DNA from 2 places in the Clostridium saccharoperbutylacetonicum N1-4(HMT) genome. Region 1 is predicted to be linked to the other one. Evidence: a T-box and tRNA genes for the amino acid it is inferred to sense, from the RefSeq annotation. Region 1 holds a T-box; the other holds one or more tRNA genes.
What was found. A T-box is a leader RNA that pairs with one kind of tRNA and senses whether it is charged. The one in region 1 lies ahead of metG (methionine--tRNA ligase), so its partner is inferred to be a tRNA-Met.
Positions count from the first base shown of each region.

Region 2: it has a tRNA-Met gene. The T-box ahead of metG (methionine--tRNA ligase) is inferred to sense a tRNA for this amino acid. The anticodon was not compared.

Region 1 is NC_020291.1:2,022,132-2,032,160, reverse strand. It holds gene CSPA_RS09020 (patatin-like phospholipase family protein) at 1-215, shown strand, start outside; gene CSPA_RS09015 (TIR domain-containing protein) at 713-967, opposite strand; gene metG (methionine--tRNA ligase) at 1,016-2,647, opposite strand; T-box leader at 2,713-2,975, opposite strand; gene CSPA_RS09005 (hypothetical protein) at 3,396-3,620, opposite strand; gene CSPA_RS09000 (hypothetical protein) at 3,639-4,574, opposite strand; gene CSPA_RS08995 (hypothetical protein) at 4,691-6,232, opposite strand; gene CSPA_RS08990 (hypothetical protein) at 6,378-7,907, opposite strand; gene CSPA_RS08985 (hypothetical protein) at 7,939-10,029, opposite strand, start outside.
Region 2 is NC_020291.1:124,209-134,237, reverse strand. It holds gene tilS (tRNA lysidine(34) synthetase TilS) at 1-1,140, opposite strand, end outside; gene spoIIE (stage II sporulation protein E) at 1,342-3,738, opposite strand; tRNA gene CSPA_RS00610 (tRNA-Leu) at 4,208-4,296, opposite strand; tRNA gene CSPA_RS00605 (tRNA-Met) at 4,366-4,441, opposite strand; tRNA gene CSPA_RS00600 (tRNA-Leu) at 4,460-4,548, opposite strand; tRNA gene CSPA_RS00595 (tRNA-Met) at 4,554-4,630, opposite strand; tRNA gene CSPA_RS00590 (tRNA-Met) at 4,638-4,713, opposite strand; tRNA gene CSPA_RS00585 (tRNA-Leu) at 4,732-4,820, opposite strand; gene CSPA_RS00580 (S1 domain-containing RNA-binding protein) at 5,055-5,465, opposite strand; gene CSPA_RS00575 (FtsB family cell division protein) at 5,606-5,899, opposite strand; gene yabQ (spore cortex biosynthesis protein YabQ) at 5,976-6,368, opposite strand; gene yabP (sporulation protein YabP) at 6,377-6,670, opposite strand; gene CSPA_RS00560 (RNA-binding S4 domain-containing protein) at 6,802-7,062, opposite strand; gene CSPA_RS00555 (HU family DNA-binding protein) at 7,133-7,408, opposite strand; gene yabN (bifunctional methyltransferase/pyrophosphohydrolase YabN) at 7,629-9,080, opposite strand; gene CSPA_RS00545 (putative polysaccharide biosynthesis protein) at 9,096-10,029, opposite strand, start outside.

The sequences.
Region 1 (10,029 bases):
TATCTCCTATGCCCCAAAAGCATGGTCTAATTCCAAGCGTTGAAGAAGATGTTGCTGAAATGCAAAAAAGCTCATCTGTTTCCCTTATTGTACCTAATAAAGATAGCATTTTAGCAATAGGAAAAAATCCTTATGACCCAACTCATACTCCAGCATCTGCAAAGGCTGGATTTAATCAAGGAATAAAAGAAGCAGAAGCTATTTATGAAATATGACATAATAAAGAATAAGATTACTATCAGAAATCATTTCCACATATGTCTTTATAAAATACGCAAAAATAAGAAATTTTTGCGTATTTATTTCCCATTCTGAATCAATTATAACATGCTTTTTGAAAGTTTTTCTTTATTATACTGTATACAAATTTTTATATTGATAAGATTTATCATGAACCTTCTTCTAAAAGTAAAATAAGAATAACTTGGTTCTCCTAAAATACTTAAATACGTTATTAAGTTGTTAATTATATTTATGCTCTATTAGTTCCATATCTCTAGACTTATTCATGGTTATTAAGAAAGTTAACATATACAATAGTCTATTTTACTATTTCCTTGATGTGTAGCTTGATATCCTTAGTTTTGTTCTTTGATTTTACATGCTATCCTTCATTTATGATATGGTTCACCGTATCAGTAGCAAGTGATAACACCTTTTTAATTTAGTATATACCTATATTAATATTCTTTAAATATAGTTAATTACAAGACTATACCAACTTATTTGTGTCTATATCATATCCTAATTTTTTCATTTCCTTAATTACATCCCACCTCCATGATTTGTCATCATTCATTTGTATATAAACAACGCCTGCTATATCATTAGGTTTTTCTATATTTTCTTTCACCAATGCACATACTTTCTTTCGTCCTAATTTCCCAATTAAATATCCATGTTCAAATACAACATTTTGCCTTGCTCTATATTGCAAATTACTTTTTTCATCTATGGCAAGAGTCATTTTTTGTAAATTTAAAGATTTTATATATATCCTTATTATAATATATATTTAATTTTTACAGTTCAACAACCTATTTTTCTCTTCTTCTATTATCTTCTTATCAAGTCTTTCAAATAATATTGTAACTTCCTCTATTGAAACACCATACCTCGGCTCAACAGTTTCCCATCTATCCCCACTAATACCTAACCATGCTTTTATCTTCCCTGAAGATTCTGGCAAAAAGGGTGATAATAAGTTTGCTAAATTTGCTATTGAATAAATACAATTATATATTGTATTACCACAAACCTCCAAATTATCTTTTACTGTAATCCATGGTGCATTTTCATCAAAATATTTATTCATACTTCTTATAAATTCAAAAACTTTCTCAAGTGCAACTTTTAAGTTTCCTTGTTCAATATGATTTCCTATAACATTATATAAACTAGTTATTTCTTCTTTTATATTAATAGCTACTTCTCCATTAGGAATTTTACTATTAAAATATTTTTTAGCAAAAACTAAAGTTCTATTAACTAAATTGCCATATGCCCCCAATAATTCACCATTATTGCTATTCACAAATTCTCTCCAAGAAAAATCAGTATCTCTTTTTTCTGGTGCATTAATTAAGAAAAAATATCTTAACGCATCTGGGTTGTAACGTTCTATTATATCTGGCACCCATACGGCCCAGCTATTACTTGTTGATATTTTTTTACCCTCCAATGTTAAATATTCACTGGATATTATCCTATCAGGCAACTTATTATATCCTATGCCCTTTATTAAAGCTGGTAAAATTATAGAATGAAAAGGTATGTTATCTTTACCATGTACATAATATGAAGTGGCATTTTCATCCCAAAACTCTTTATAGGATTTTTTATTTTCTAATGCCCATTTTTTACTCATTGTAAGATATCCTAATACAGCATCTATCCATACATAAACCTTTTTATCTCTAAACTGTTGTATAGGTATATCTATTCCTAATGATAAGTCTCTTGATATAGCCCTATCACATAACCCTTCATCTAGGTATCTTTCTGTATTATTTATTGCATTAACTCTCCAATTACTTTGAGTTTTATCTAGGTTTTCTTTAATAGTGTTTTGAAACTTAGATAAAGCGAAGTATAACTGTTTTGTATTCTTTACTATTGGTGTATTGCTGCACAACTTACATTTTCTTTCTGAAAGTTCTAATGGCTCTAGTAAAGTGCCACAATTATCACATTGGTCTCCTCTTGCAATTGAATTACATTTTGGACACACTCCTTCAACATATCTGTCTGGCAAAAACTGGTTGCAATGTTGACAGTATATTTGTTCTACTTCCTTTTCATAAATTAATCCTTTATTGTATAGTAAGACTATAGCTTCTTGTACATCCTTCTTATGAAATTCATCATCTGTTCTACCATAATAATCATATGAAAAATTTAACCTTTCAAAACACTTTTTAAATTCTGCATGATATTTATCGGCTATATCCTTTGGCGATACACCTTCTTTCTTTGCTCTTATTGATATAGGAGTTCCATGACAATCACTCCCTGAAACATATAATACATTATCTCCCTTCACCCTATAATATCTTGCTAATACATCTCCTGGTAATAATGCAGCTATATGGCCAATATGTAATGAACCATTAGCGTATGGCCAAGCCCCTCCAATAAAAATATTCATCTTCTAAATCCTCCTATTTATAATAAAACTTAAATATAAAAAAGCTCCCGTCCTAAGAAATTAATCTTAGGAACGAGAGCTAAACTTCGTGTTACCATCCTATTTCATGCATACCTTACAATATGCACCTCATCAAGTACGTCATATATCATATGATTATACTCTATCACTATAACGGGTGAATCCGTTGCAGCCTTAATTTTTATAATAAAAATCTCGGTACACCGCTCCAAGGCCATTTTCACTTTAATATTCTTTGCTTCCTCTCACCAATGGAAACTCTCTGTATAAGTATTCTTAAAGTTACTTTCCTCTTCATTGCATTTGTAATCATTATACTCTTCTTAATTACATTGTCAATATATTTCATACAAATTTAGTAAAAGTCTACGTCATTTATGGTACGGTTCACCGTATCAGTAGCAAGTGATAACCCATTCTTTTTCTCACTTATATAACAAGTTCTTTTATTGAAAATAAGAAGTACCTTTTTAGATACTTCTTGTCATTCTACTTTTGACTGTTACATCATATAAGAATAGTCAGCATTATTATATATAAGTTTTTAATATTCACAAAACTTATCATCAACCTTCTTCTTGAAACAAAAAAAAAGGAGAGCCTCCTCCATCTGGATTTGGTTCTCCTCCATTACTTAAATACATTATTAAGTTATCATTTACAATTTTACATAGTTATACCCGCAGGCGTTTCCACTATTGCATCACTCATTTGTTTGATGATTAATCTATTTTCCTTTTATGTCCTCAATCTCATTTGATTGTTCCACTTTCTCATCTGATTTAACTAGAGTTTCATCAAAATGCTTTATATATTCCGTTGCCCACGCTATCGCCTCATCTTTATTGGCAAAATATTTTTGAGTAACTGGGTTTACATGTTGAACTATATTTATATCTAAATCATTAGTTAAAACTATTTCTGAATTGGAATTAAAATAATATCTAACCATGTTATTAACCCTCCTTTCCTAAAGTTCACGTGGCACTTGTGTTACAATTAGCAACCCACTGAGAACAGATTTATCCTCCATTTTAATAGAAATGGGATACTTTCCCGAAATTAAAGGTGAACCCTTTAAATATCCAAGTTCATAAACCATGCCTTGAGGTAATCCACTGATATCAACTATTTTTCCTGTTTTAAATGATAAGTATTGTTCAAAATACGAACACTTTTGAACTACTATTCTGAAGCTATTTAAAGCTCCACCAGAAAAATCTGGAGATATAATTGGAGGCTTATAATCCTCTACATTTACCGAAACTGGTTGATTTAAAGTAATACTATTTTTTGTATAAGGAATTCTATTTTCTATAAATGTAACTGCTGGATTACAAACTATATCATAATCCTCTTCCCAATTAATAGTTGCTTTTGTTTCTACATCAATGTCATACAATTGCTCCTTATGTCCCATACTCTTACTTAAAACATACTTGCTGTTATTCATCAAATATTTTGATTTATAACAACTGATAGGAATTATATTGGAATGTACTCTTGTGTAGTTCATAGTTAAATACTGCGTGATATACTTATTAGCATCATTCTTATCTATAACTTGACAAGTTGCTTTAAGCATTGCTGGATTAGGATAATACTGATCAATTACTGTAGATAACACATTATGCCATTCAGTACCACATGTATAGCATGTAATAGGTATATCTACACCAGAAATAACAAATTGAGTATCAGAATTTATTCTTATATTATTTATTGTAATATTATCAGTAATTACAGTTCTTTCAAATGGTACGTCTTTGTCTCTTGAAGGACTAAGAAATTGAAGAATATCTACATCAACACTGCTGTTCACTATTGCAGTTCCGTCAGCAATAGGTATTATTTTACTATATCCTACATTACCAATGCTTTTTGCTATACCATCACCAAAACTCATTTTACTTTCACCTCCTAATTAAGCACATGAAAAAAATGACAGACAAACATACTGGCCTGTTATTTTTTGATTGTGCCTTAAATAAAAATAGGGGAATTCCGCCCCCATTTTTGTTATTACATTACTAATTGCGGATATACTGTTAAGCTACCAGCTCCAGTAATTTTAATAGGAACTTTTAAATCACCAGTGGCTAATGCATTTACAGTTATTACTTTACTGCTATTTGAAGTAAATACTCCATTACCTTTCAATGTTAATTGCAATTTAGCTTCAATATATTTTCCGCTATAGTTTTGGCAATTAACTGTACAGAAAGTACTTATATCTGTTCCTTCATATTTATATGCTGAATTTTCATAAGCAACATTTATATTAGTTGGTACAAATGGATTTAAGTAGTCTACTTCCCCAAGTGCATTTACTATCCAAATGTTTTCAGACTGGTCTATTCCTATATGTGAAGGTTGATTGCTTATTGTGTCTGTAATACTGAATTTTGCACTTGCTTCATCAAAATTCATAAATATAGTAGTTGTTGAAGAAGCACAAACTAAGAATGTATTGCTTTTAGTTCCAATAAATCCTCTAAAATAATCAGCAGTAACCTGAACAAAATTCTTAAATGTTAACGTATTTGATGAATTATCAAGTAAGAATGTATATATACCATAGCTTGGAATGTTAGTAGGAGTTGAACCACTAGCTATTTCATACACTGCAAAATTAAGATACTTATCACCATTACTAGCAGTAGTTATAAATGGTTCATAAGTAACAGATGGATTAGAAGCAACTACAGGGAATTGTGTAATAGAACCCCAAGTTATATTCATATCTGCTTCAGTGCAAACTTTATCTAAAGAAGTTTGTGTAGTATCAAAAGCATATCTTGTAACTCCAAACTTATTAGTTGATTGATTATGTGATAATGAATAGGTGTAGAAAGAAGTATCACTATTTGATACTATTTCTGAGAAACATGTGCTAAAGTAAATATTTGATGTTTTAGCAGTTATACTAAAGGTATCTGTTGTACTAGTTGTTTTATTATATCTCTTTAAGGTGCTAGTACCATAACCTTGCTTTCTACCATAATATATATGAGTAGAATTTTCCTTTATTGCTGATCCCCAAGAATAATTTAAAAGGCTTTCTATAACAGTCATAACTAATGTCGTTTTATCTACTTTTACAAAATATTCTGTGTATACTGAAGCACAAGAAACTATATAATATAAATAAGTAGAATCTTGCCCGCAATAAGCTCTAACTAACGGGTTATAAGTTGGTACAGATACATAAGAATTTGAATTAACTAAGCTAACATCTCCACTATTTTCTTTTATTTTTAATAATCTTTGTGTTGTAGCAGTTCTTGCTCCTACTACCCAAACATACGATATTGTTGAATCATATCTATCACTAACAATAGTATCTCCTTGTGTTTTAAAGTGATTAGCTATTGGGCTGCCTAATAGTAATTTTTGTGACATACTTAAATCAGTAGTATCTCCTAGTGTTGGAAATAGTTTTAATGGTTTAGGAATCATCTGTACCTTATCGTAAAAATGTCCATTTATAATATATCCAGTTGGAGTCTCAACCACTTTTTGAACTGCTCCTGTTATTGTATTAGAATCTAGTATTTTTGCCATAATTTATTCCTCCTTAAAATTTAACATAATAAAAAGAAGTATCATTAATTTACTTCTTTTCCTCGACTATTATTTATTTATTTCTTTCTTTTATTTGATTGATTTTTTATAACTATCTTTATCATCAAAATGATAATTTGTTATCCTATAATATTTTTACCGAAACCCTTAAATTACCAGTATCATAAATAGTAACTGGTATTGTTAGTTTATCAAGATTAGTTGTAGTTACGGTTTTAGTCCTCTTACCATCATCTGTAAATTTACAATTACCATAAAGATTAATTTGTATACTTGCTGGTAAGTATTTTCCTTGATAATTTTTAACATATGCCACTATATTTGTACTTATATCTGTTCCATTGTAGTTATATACATCTTCCTGAAAATCAGCAAAGACAGTAATTGGCATTACATTTGAAATCATTTCTATGCTTGTATCAGCATATTGAATATATATATTGTTGTTACTATCAATTCCTACAGCACCTATTGGAGAATCAAAAGACGATACCTTCTTATAAGATGTAGTTCCAGAATCCCAAACATATATATGACAGCCACTTTCATAAGCAAGTATAATTGTTTGATTATTTAAAATTGGTAAACATGTTCTATAAATTACCGGATTAAAACTAGTGTAAGATACAAGTTTCCAATTAATATCATCTACTATCTCATAAGTGTATAAAGCTGAGTCAGCTGCATTAGTATAGTTGCCACTAGTTCCACCATTATAAATTATATGTGTCATATAGTTCTTTCCAGTGCCTGAATCTGCATGCCTTAATAATGTATGTGTTACACCCATAGCAGCACCAGTAACCAATGGTATTTTACCATTTGGATATAATGATGTATCTAAAGTAACATTTGATGCAATAATGGTATCTTTTGAGGTATCTAGCACAAATTTTCTAATACCTACGTAATGGTCACTCATTCCCATTCCTAAGCCATCTCTGACAGAATAAAATACACCATTATTATCTATATCCGAAGCTTCAAAATTATAAAAATTACCAGCTGTAAATTTATCAGCTAATAACCATGATACTGTATTTGCTACTTTGTCATATTTACCAACATTAATAGTTGTCTCATTGACTGAGCTACATGTAAAATAAATATACATATCAGTATCTTTGAGTATTCTTACTGCTCCCACATTTACTAAATTTGTATAAGTAGATTTCATTGTAGTTTTATTTAATTGCCCAATATAAACGTAACCACCACCTACCATCCTATGAATTGTATAATAAATTTTTTGACTATCTTGACTTATCATATCTATAAATGGACTATAGCTCCCCCCCCAGTCAGTATATGGTGTATTTGTCCAAGTTCCATTTGCATTTTTAGTTAATTTATAAATCCCAGCTGTTGATGAATTAAATGTTCCTTGAGTTGCTACATAGCAAGTAGATGGGTCTGTACTATCAATCATATAGCCGTTTGTTGTTCTTTGTCTTTCCCAGTGACCATTAACATATGCAGTTTGAGCTAAAGACATCTCATTTAATGCACTTGAAGTTACTGGACAAAAATCAAAGGGATCTGGAGAAAGTGTATTTTTATCATATACTTGTCCGTTTATTAAAAAGTAATCTGGGGTTTCTATCATTTTTGATATATTACCACCTATAGCTGTTGAACCTAAAATCTTTGCCATTATTTATTTCCTCCTTTTTATTTATAATTTATTAATAAGCTGTCAAATAATAATTACTACTAAATTGACCTTGTACCATTATTTGAACATTAGGTGATATTCCTAATAAATATTTTTGAACGCTTCCTGGTGCAATTAATACATCTAATACAACCATTGAATTATCAATCACAACTAAATGTACTTGATTTCCAGCTAATGCATCAGTTTTTTCATCAACACTAGCTATATTATTTTGTATTGTAAATTCTGTGTTTAAAATTGCACTATATTGATTTGTATTAAAAATTGTATTAACATCAACAAGCAGCGTAGAATCTGTATAACTTTGTTTTTCCCAATGTTTTTGATATGTGTATGGGTTAAGATTAGTTAAAAGCTTCTGATTACCAAAGTAGATATTTCCATTTGAATCTTCAGTTATTCTATCTAAAATAGACATATTAGCATGAATATGCTCATTTAATTTGCTAGCATATAAAGCATTAGATTCATTTTTTGTGTAAACTGTACTCTTTTGCGCATAGTTATTTAATGTTGATATTATCTTAGATGAACTAAAAGTCTTATCTGTTCTAACCCTAGTATCATCAATAAAATCAGTAGAAATAACATTTGTAGTTCCACCTGTTCCTCCTGTACCACTACCAGCAGCTCCTTGAGAACAATTTATAATTACTCTTATAGAATCTCCAGTAGTTGATTTAAACATAACCACATTATTATCCATAATTTTCCAAATTACATTACTTATAAAATTATCATGTGCATCAACTATTCCTATAATTAAATTCTTGGAATTTAATCCATGAGATACAACACATGTATAAATTTCCAAATCAGTATTGTAATACCAGTCCGTTTGCTCTATAGATTTAGTAAAGTTTTCCTTACTATTAGTTAATGTTCCAATGTCTTTTAATTCATATGCTTGTAAACCACTATTTGCAACTAATACCTTACCATTTTCATAACTAGCTGGCATATCCTTCAAATCTGTAGTGAACAGATTTTGCAAAGTCAATTCTAAATTTCCGCCTAAATCTTGTACACCAGTCATATTTTTAAATTTTATACTTGGAATATCAAAGTAATCAACTCCACCTTCATCTGTAACTTTTTGTATCCTTATCAAATCCTTTATGGAATCACGATAAGTTAATTGAGTTCCAGTGGGATTAGTAACAATAAATGAGTTTATTTTTACTTTATGATCTACATCAGCTAAATCAACAAACTTAACATGATTTATCTTTGTATCTACCTCATTAGTAGTGATTAATTTATTGGAACTTGATGCACTAGATGAAATCTCATTAGTGATAGTAGATAAAGTGTTATTTATATTAGTTTGTGTTGCTACAACAGCAGACAAGTTTTTAATGTTAGCTTTTTCTGCATCAGTTACATATCTATAATTTGTTGTGTCTTTTAAATCAGCAGTACTAAAAGTGCTTAAATCACTCACACCACTACCACTACTTGTAATCGGATTACCTTTATATAGTGGTATTCCATCACTATCCTCAGAGAAATTATCAATTACAGACTTATTAGCATGTTCATGTTTCTTAGCTACTGCATCTACCAAATCAACATTAGTCTGAGTATAAGCATCAAGTAATTCTTTATTAGTGTGGTCATGTATCTTACATATCGCATTTGCTAAGTCTGCATTTGTTTGAGTATAAGTATCAAGTAATGCTTTATTAGCATGATCATGTTTCTTAACTACTGCATCTGCTAAATCTGTATCAGTTTGAGTATACGTAGTTAATAAACTTAAATTAGGTATACTTGGAATATCAGATTTTCTTGCAATTAATGGATCTATGCGTGACTCTTTATATATTCCTGTTGATTCTGTTACAACATTTAGTGGATTAACTAAAAAATCTCTAACAGATACACTTATTACGCCTAGACAAACCCACTTTTTATCATTAAATACATACCACGTTTGTTCTCCACCTTGTGTTTCATCTGCATCAACTATATATGCATCGCCTTGTTTTATTCCAGTTGTTATGCTTAAATCTGCATAAGTAGCTTTATGTGTATCCTTTAATGATATTGTTCCAGATAATGAACTAAGTCTATCTTTTATATCCTCAGTAATACT
Region 2 (10,029 bases), 1.9 Mb from region 1:
AAAATATTTTGTGAATTTATTTTGATTTGAAATTATCTGACTCATTTCATAGTCAGTAATAACTTCGAATTTAACTATAAAATTATCTAATATAATTTCATTTGTATTTATATTGTTTTTTTCTAAAATTATATCTTCTATTTTATTATCTATATGATACTTTTCTACTTTACTTTTTATGTATATATCTCCATAGATATTCTCAGCATAAATACCATTAGGTAAATGTATCAACTTTCCTGAATTCTTTTTTGCTAAATGAAAAATTTCATATATATGCTTCATCTCAAAATCATAATTTGACTTAGAATATTTTATTAATGCATTTCTTAACACTCTTGTTGCTATAGGCTCTTCTTCAATAAATATTTCCTTTTTTATTATAAAATAAGCACTATCCTCTATACAATATTTATTGTATAAACTTAAAGCTAAATTTTCAATGAATTCATTGTCCTTTTGTAATAATAAAGCCATTCTATTCAAAGCATCTATTATGTCCTCATTAAAATTTTCTTTCATATATGGTAATATATCTAATCTTATTTTATTTCTGTTATAAATCCTTTCAAAATTTGTTTTATCAATTCTTGGATTTAATTTTTTTAATTCTATATATCCTTCTACTTCACTTCTTGATAAACACAAAATTGGTCTTATTATCTTTCCATCTCTTGAAGCTTTAATTCCTCCAAGCCCATCGAGTCCTGTTCCTCTCATAAGTCTAAATAAAATTGTTTCAGCTTGATCATTTGCATTGTGTGCAGTTGCAATTTTGTTAAATCCCTCTTTTTCTGAAATTTCTTCAAAGAAATCATATCTAGCCTTTCTTCCTGCCATTTCAGATGATAATCTATGTTCTTTAGCATAAATATTTATATCTAAACGTCTAACAAAACATTTTATCCCCATCGTATTGCAAATATCAATTACATATTCTTCATCACCAATTGCATCTGCCCCTCTCAAAAGGTGATTTAAATGCGCAGCTGCTATCTCAATATCTAATTCTTGTCTTAACTCCAGCAAAATATTCAAAAGACACAAAGAATCTGGGCCACCAGAGAGAGCAACTAAAATCTTATCCTTACTTTTTAATAACTTATTATCTCTAATATAAGATAGTACTTTTCTGTCCAAAAATAAACACTCCTATTATTATATAATACTGCATAATATATTTTACGCATATATTTTTCCAATGTAAACATTATTGCCTTAATTTTTTTCTGCAAACCTTTTTAATATAAATTATAAAAGCTGCTTCAAAACTAATAATACACTAAAGTTTTAAAACAGCTATTTATAATATCTCATAAAATAGGAAAATAACAATACTCCTTAGCTATCCAAATAAATTTTTGAAACTATTACTGTCATATCATCTTTAACTATGCCTCCACTTAATTTCTTCGCTCTATTTAATATTTTTTCAGATAGTTCTCTAGGACCCGCATTAACATTCTTTAAATACTCTTCAATCCAACTTACTTCTCCAAAGCTATACCTTTCAATATCTAAAACACCATCACTTATATTTACCAATATATCACCAGGCTTTAAAACTTCTTTTATTCTTTCAACCTCCACCTCATCTACAAGTCCCAATGGCAAATTCTTTGAATTAATAACCTTCACCTCACTCCCTCTCTTAATAAAGCTTGAGACTGCACCTATTTTCACAAAAACGCCTTGACCAGTATATAAATCAATTTTACTCAAGTCCAATGTCGCATATTTTTCATTTTCTACAAATCTCATTCCCATTATAGAATTAACTGTATTTACTGTTATGTTTTCATCAAATCCAGCCTCCATAAGTTTTTCTACTAAATCAACAGTTGATTTACTTTCTTCCTTCGCCTCTGGACCAAAACCCATTCCATCACTTAAAATCGTCATATATGATCCATCAACAACTCTTCCAAAACTATAACTATCTCCTATTTCCTTTTCTCCACTTTTAGGTTCAACAGATACATAAGAGACCATACGATATTTGGGTTTTTCTTCTATTTTTATAATACGTTGATTTGTTTCAGTATCGATACTACTTCCATCATCTCCTATACGAACTCTAATATTAAGATTATTGTTTAACAATGATACTATATTTTTTTCACAATAATTAAAATTCTCATAATCATTCATATTTATTCTAATTTTACTTCTACCATTTTTATCCACATAACAAAAAACATCACTATAATTTATTAAATTTTTATTCAAAATTCGTTTTGTTATACCTTCTAATTCTACATCAATATTAACTTCTTTCTTAAAGCTACCTAGAAGATCGTTTAAGGTTCGAGATATATTGGATATATGTTCTGATAATATCTCCCTCCCCTCTGCCAACCTGTTTTTTATTGTTTCATTTACACTGTAATTATTTACAATTGATTCAGCACATTTCAAAATCGTAAAATTTTTAATACATTTTTTTTGTAAATATTCTGGTATTTCTAATTTTCCCTCCTCACATCTTTGTATTAGTATTTGAAATGCATTAAATGTCTGATGAAAATCTTTTTTCCAGCATAAAATCCTATTCTCACAGTTGCAACAACTTCTATCTGCTAAATTCTCTACTAAAGCACTTCCTTTCGATTTAATCAATAAATTTTCATTATCATTAGTATTGAGTAAGCACTTTGACACATTTGCCAGTACATTTGTTAATTCTTTTAACTTAAAAGTAAATTCCTCTTTCATTGAATTCAATTGAATTTCCCCTAAAGATGCCTTTTTTACATATGGATTTATCTCAATTTCAATACTTTCATATATAAGCTTTGGTATGCATAAGAATAAAAAAGAACTAGCTAAGACCTCAACAGCCAACTTTAAGGTTACTGAATTTGAATATAACGCCAGTGCAGAATAAATTATTATACTTGAAAGTATTGAAAATATTTTTCCTGTATCTTTAAATATTCCAATTATCAGTCCTCCAACACCAAAAAAAGCCACACTATACATCATGTTATTAGATGCAATCCCAATCATTATTCCCATTAAAACTCCAATCATAGCTCCATATGTAGCTCCTCCTATATAGGCAATTACCAGAACTAATGTTAATGCACATATATTTCTTATTGAATAATCAACAAAATCAACGTTTCCTATCCCTGCAATTAATAAGCATAAAAACATACTTATACTAACTAACTCTTCAGATGAATATAAATAACTAGTATTAATTACTTCTAGAGAATTTATCGCATATTTTATAACATAATATATTGGTACAATAATTAATGTTTCTATTATGCTCAAAGTTATATCTATTCCCAGTTCATATTTACTAATCCAAAGACCATAAAAAAAGAAACTGATTAAAATGATAATAAAACCTATTAACTCCCTCTTTCTTTTCCTTGTTGTTGGTATAGAAGTATAATATATCATTATTAAAAATACAGAGGTTACATATGCATATCCATCTGTTAATAGATTATTTATTGATAAATATCCCATGGCAACTCCCGTTGCTGCTGCAAAATTGTCTTTTTTATTTCCCTTTGTAACAATAGCTATTAAATAAGCTAATCCAATCGGAGCTATTCCACTTCTATCTGATTGATTTAATAACAAACTTACTCTTCCAAGTAAAATCCCAGCTATCAAAATAGTGCATAATCTTACTAAAGATGTTTTTATCCCTATGTTCCTTTTTACATTTGTCACTTTGTTTATCTCTTGATATTTGTCTACACCTAACCCATACTGCACATCAGCTCGCCTCATTTCCAAATAATGTAATATGATTATAGCATCTATATTTTACGATATATGTCATAAGGTGTTTCACTAATTAAAAATTCGTTGGACAACTTCATCTAAAATTCACTAATATACAATTATTTAATATGTTATTTTCCTTATCATAAATTTTACTAAAAACTCTGTGCACCTCCATGAAAAAGCGGGTATACAGGTTAATTTATAACTTTTACTCCACATAATTATTTTGTCGTTAATCTTGCCTTATTAGTAGTTTATATATAATTATTTTTTCATAAAAATAAAAAAGCATGAATAGTACTCTACACCTATTCAAACTTCTCTTACTAACCGCAACAAAACGACCACGCTGTTTATTTATTGACACTTATAAATTATCAAATGACGAAATTACTTTATAACTTTTTGCAAATATACTTAATAACAAAAAAAGACCTAAGCTTTTGCTTAAATCTTTTGGTGCCGAAGACCGGAATCGAACCGGTACGGTGTTTAACCACCGCAGGATTTTAAGTCCTGTGCGTCTGCCAGTTCCGCCACTTCGGCATATTCTAATCACATCATGTATATAATTACGACATTTTAATATTTCATAATAAAAATTATTCTTTATTTTGGTTGCGGAGGCAGGACTTGAACCTACGACCTTCGGGTTATGAGCCCGACGAGCTACCAACTGCTCCACCCCGCGTTATTCTATATTTTATTATGGTGCCGAAGACCGGAATCGAACCGGTACGGTGTTTAACCACCGCAGGATTTTAAGTCCTGTGCGTCTGCCAGTTCCGCCACTTCGGCACACATGGTAGCGGAAATAGGACTTGAACCTACGACACCTCGGGTATGAACCGAGTGCTCTAGCCAGCTGAGCTATTCCGCCATATTAATGGTTGCGGGGGCAGGACTTGAACCTACGACCTTCGGGTTATGAGCCCGACGAGCTACCAACTGCTCCACCCCGCGTTATTTTATATTTTATTATGGTGCCGAAGACCGGAATCGAACCGGTACGGTGTTTAACCACCGCAGGATTTTAAGTCCTGTGCGTCTGCCAGTTCCGCCACTTCGGCACACTTTGCTATCAACTAAGTGTCAACAACAAAGCTAATTATAATATATAATTATTATACTGTCAACATCTTTTTATTATAAAAAATATATGACGTAATTCAAATCAAAATTTATAATAAATCAAACAAATTAATTAGTGCAGAACAAGTTTTAAAGCATACACTTACAAACTATATTCTGCACATCAAATTCAAAATAATTCCATCTATAAATATTTATTGCAACTAAAAAATCTAATAACCTTTCTTTCCACCTTTTCCCTTAAATTCTTGATGCTTCTTTACATCCTGCATTCTTTCTTCACTATCTTTTAAGAATTTAGACATAATATCTTCAAAGTTCCCCGAATTAGAAGGTTTCTTCTTATCAGTTGCCTTCCAATCAATTTCTGCTGGTTTAACTGATTTTCTTTGAACATTTGCTTGTTTTATTGAAAGACTAATTTTCCCATTGTCATCTATTGAGATAACTTTTACCTTCACTTTATCTTGCTCGTTAAGATGTTCCCTAATATCCTTTACGTAAGAATCCGCAACTTCTGAAATATGAACTAATCCAGTTTTGCCTTCAACCTCAATAAAAGCTCCAAAATTCGTAATGTTTATCACTGTGCCCTCTACTATGTTTCCTGCCAATAAGGTCATGTTTAAAAGACTCCTCCTTAAATTTTAAAATATATAAATTATAAGAACAAACTAAATTATAAGTATGTTCTTTAATTAGAAATGCAATTTAATAGTTACTATAATTATCGAGCTTTACACATCTTTCTATATACTAAAAGCTAATTAGAATTTTTATTTGTTGTCTCACTATTAACAACTTTTTCGCCAGGTTTAATCATCCCAAGCCTCTCCCTTGCCAATTTTTCAAGATAATCAGGAGAATCGGAATTGATTTTTTCAGCCTCATCCTGAAGTCTTTGGTTTTTTTGATTAATCTCATCTAATTGCAGTTGCTTACTATCTATTTCTTTTTGAATCCTACTTATTGTTATACTTTGCCTAATGTAACTAAACGCAAAGAACACAATAAATCCAACAATTATTACTCTTTTTAATATTAACTTTTTTTTCATCTATAGAACCTCTATTTTGTAAATTCTCTTAAATCTATTGTAATCACTATATTGCTATTATTCAAGTAATTTTTTCTTATTTCTTTCTATCAGCAATTTTATACGCAATCATTTTTAATGGATACCTTATATTTTTTAATAGTATTCGAATTAATTTATAAAATAACTTAGCTATTATTATTTCACTTTTATAAAAATATTTACTTAGAAGTCTAAAGTATAATAAAGTAGAAATCACTATAAAAATATATACATACGGAGTTAAAAAAGCATAATTAATATATAAGAGAAAAGAAAATACTATCAACGCAATAAGTACACAAAAAAGCATATCTTCTATCACATTCAATATTTTAAAAGAATTTAGTCCTCGTATCACTCTATATATATCAAATAATATTCCCGTTATAATACCTCCAATTACACTATAAATAACAAGATTGATCTGCATATTTAATTCTAATGGCATACTACTACCTACTTAAATAATTTACTTATTATAGTTTCATTACTTTTTTTAGATACCTTCCCATTATAAACTACAGATCCAATATTTCCAGCTATTATAACGTCACCATTCTGCACATCTAACTTATTCATTTTTAGATCTTCTCCCTTAATAGTTAAATTACCTAAACTAGTGGTTAAATCAATTTTTAATTCATCAAAACTTATAACTTCAATTACACCACTTAAAGTTATTTTTTTTCTATTCTCTAAAAATAAATTACATCTATTATCTTCAACTTTATTTTCCACTTTTTTCTCCATTAAAGATTCCTCCATTTATTTTTTCTTATATAATATATGTTTGTCTATTTCAATTTAGAATTCAGAACCTTTAATAAGTTAAGTATTTTTTATTTCTTACGTAAAAAGAGTAGATAAGCATTTCACTTTTTCTACTCCTTATCTTCTTCCCCTTCAATAATCACATACATTTCTTTTGCATCTTCTTTTTTAACATGTTCAGCTATGTTAATTATCTCAGCTTTTAAAATCCTATTTGCAAATGTTATTTGAATAATATCTCCTTCTTTTACTGATGTAGAAGGTTTTGCCTGCTTATCATTTATCAATATTCTCCCGCTTTCACATACTTCCTTAGCAACAGTTCTTCTCTTTATGATACGCGATACTTTTAAATATTTATCTAGCCTCATACTTTTCTCCTTTATTAAAAGAACCCGAGAAAACTCGGGCTCACATTTACGCTGTGTAAATTTAATTTTATTACTTATTTACTTTATCTTTAAATTCTTTACCAGCTTTGAATACTGGAACTGTAGTTGCAGGAATTTTTATAACTTCCTTAGTTCTAGGATTTCTTCCTTCTCTAGCAGCTCTTTCTCTTGTTTCAAAAGTTCCAAATCCAACTAATTGAACTTTTTCACCCTTTTCTAGTGCTTCTTCAACACTTTCAATTAAAGCCTTTAGCGCTAATTCTGCATCTTTTTTTGTTAATTTACTTTTTTCTGCCATGCTAGTAATTAATTCTGCTTTATTCACAATAACATCCTCCTTAAAAATCCAGTTTTATATTTTTAACTGTTTTCTTTATGTACTAAATTGCACCTCTTTATTATATAACCTCTTTAGCTAACCGTCTATAGAAAAACGCTTTCTTTTGCTACATATAACTAAATAATCCAATAAATCGTTACAATATAGTTCTTTTATAAAGTATTATTCTGCATAAATTAGAAAATTCCTTTATTAAATTGAAATATTAATCTATTTTTTTTGAAATTTCCCAAAGTTTATCCATTTCATCCAAACTTGTGTTAGTTAATTCAATGTTTTTTTCCTTTGCAACGCTTTCAATATAAGCAAATCTTTTTATAAACTTGTCTATAGTATAATTTAATGCCACTTCTTCATCAACCTTTAAAAATCTAGCAACATTAACACATGAAAATAGTAAATCTCCAACTTCTTCTGTTATTTTCTCCACATTTTCTGTATTATATACATCAATTACCTCTTTAAGTTCTTCTTTTACCTTATTTATTGCAAAACTTATATCTTCAAAATCAAATCCAACTTTTTTTGCTTTTTCTTGAACTTTGTGAGCTCTTAAAAGTGCTGGCAACCCTTTTGTTATTCCATTCATTTCTTCTGTAATAGTATTATACCCTTTTTCTTTTTTCTTTAAATCATCCCACTTTACTAATACTTCTTCTGAAGAGTTCAATTCACTAGATCTTTTAAAAACATGCGGATGTCTGCTTATCATCTTATCACAAATTGCTCCTATAACGTCATTTATATCAAAATATCCATCCTCTTTGCCTATAGATGCATGAAAAACAACTTGCAGTAATACATCTCCTAATTCTTCAATTAATGAATCATCATCAGCTTGATCTATTGCATCTATAACCTCATAACTTTCTTCTACTAAAGATTTCTTAAGAGATTCGTGAGTTTGTTCTCTATCCCATGGGCAACCATTTTCTCCCCTTAATATCTCTATTATATCTAAAAGATCATTAAAATCTTTTTTATTATTCATATCTTTTGGAATGTATACTGATGTTAAATAATCTATATCTTCTTGCATATCTAATTCAAACAAAGGAATTTTTCTTATGCTTTCTTGACCCTTTATACCTGCTGCTCTTACATAATAAATATCTGTTTCATCATTATATTGATCAAGCAATTTCAACTTAACTTCTGAGGCTATTAATTGATTATATACCTGTGTTATAATCGTTCCTATACGCTTATCTAATATTTGATTTCCAATATCAAATGCATCTATAACTTTCAAGCCTTCAATTGGATCTATTTTTATGCTTTCAATCATAGCATCAATAAAACTCACAGCTGGTATTATCTTATATTCCACGTTGTTCTCTTTACATAATTCTATTAAATTAAATACTGATTTTTCTGCTACTAATGGATGTCCTGGCACCCCATATATTAAATCTCCTAAACTATTATGCTTCACAAGCAAATCATTAGCTATGTTTAAATACACTTCATCAAAATTTTCTGTATTTTCATAAACATTATCATATGTTTCAAACTTAATTCCTTTTTCAATTAAGTAGTCAACTGTTGGATGCTTTTCTGTTCTTAAGAAAATATTTTTAGTATTTTCAAATTCATATACAGTTCCTATAGTCAATGCATCTTTATCTCCTGGTCCTAATCCCACTATTTTAATCATCAGATTACTCTCCTTTTATCTTCTTTTAAATCTATTCTTTATTTCACTAACATCAAATACTTTAAGTACAATTATTAATATAATATATATTATCATACCTAAAAATATTGATATTAAGCAAGCTATGCCATTACTTATTGTATTTTTATATATAATATTATAACTTATTAATACAAGCAACATCATAATTGCAGCTGCATACGTTGGTTTTATTAATATTTCGTAAAAATTCAGTTTAACTTTTAATGTAAACTTCATTGTTATTATGTTTAATATACTCACTATTATATATGCACTGCAGCTAGCTATGACTGCTCCATATATATTAAATCTTTCTGTAGATACTAAAATACAGGTTAATACAATCTTGATTATACATCCAGCTAGGAGATTAAGAACTGGTTTTATATAATTTCCAGTGCCTTGCAATATAGCAGTTGTAGTTTGAGTAATTATTATAAATGGGATTGACAAAGATAGATATCTTAATATTTCTATCCCATCAAACATTTTTGGAAAAATTAGTTTCATTACTTGTTCTGCCAAGAAGAAAAGACCAAAGGTACAAGGTATTGCAATTACAGATGCCATTTTCATAGATATATCCACTTTACTTCTAACATCTGCTTGTCTTTTTAGTATATAATTTTCAGCTATAATAGGAATTAATGATGTACATATCGCCATAGAAATAGTTAGTGGAATATTTATAATTACAGATGCTTTACCTGTTAATTGAGCATATAATACAGTGGCTTGTGTACTAGTAAAACCAGCTTCCAACAACTTCTGTGGCACCAAAATAGAATCAATTAAATTCATAACACTTCCAACGGTTGTACCTAATGATATAGGAATTGCAATTCTTAATATATTAGTTAATATTTCGGGATTACTTTTTATATTTCTTATTTTATAATTTTTTTTAATTTTTCTGTACCTTGAATAT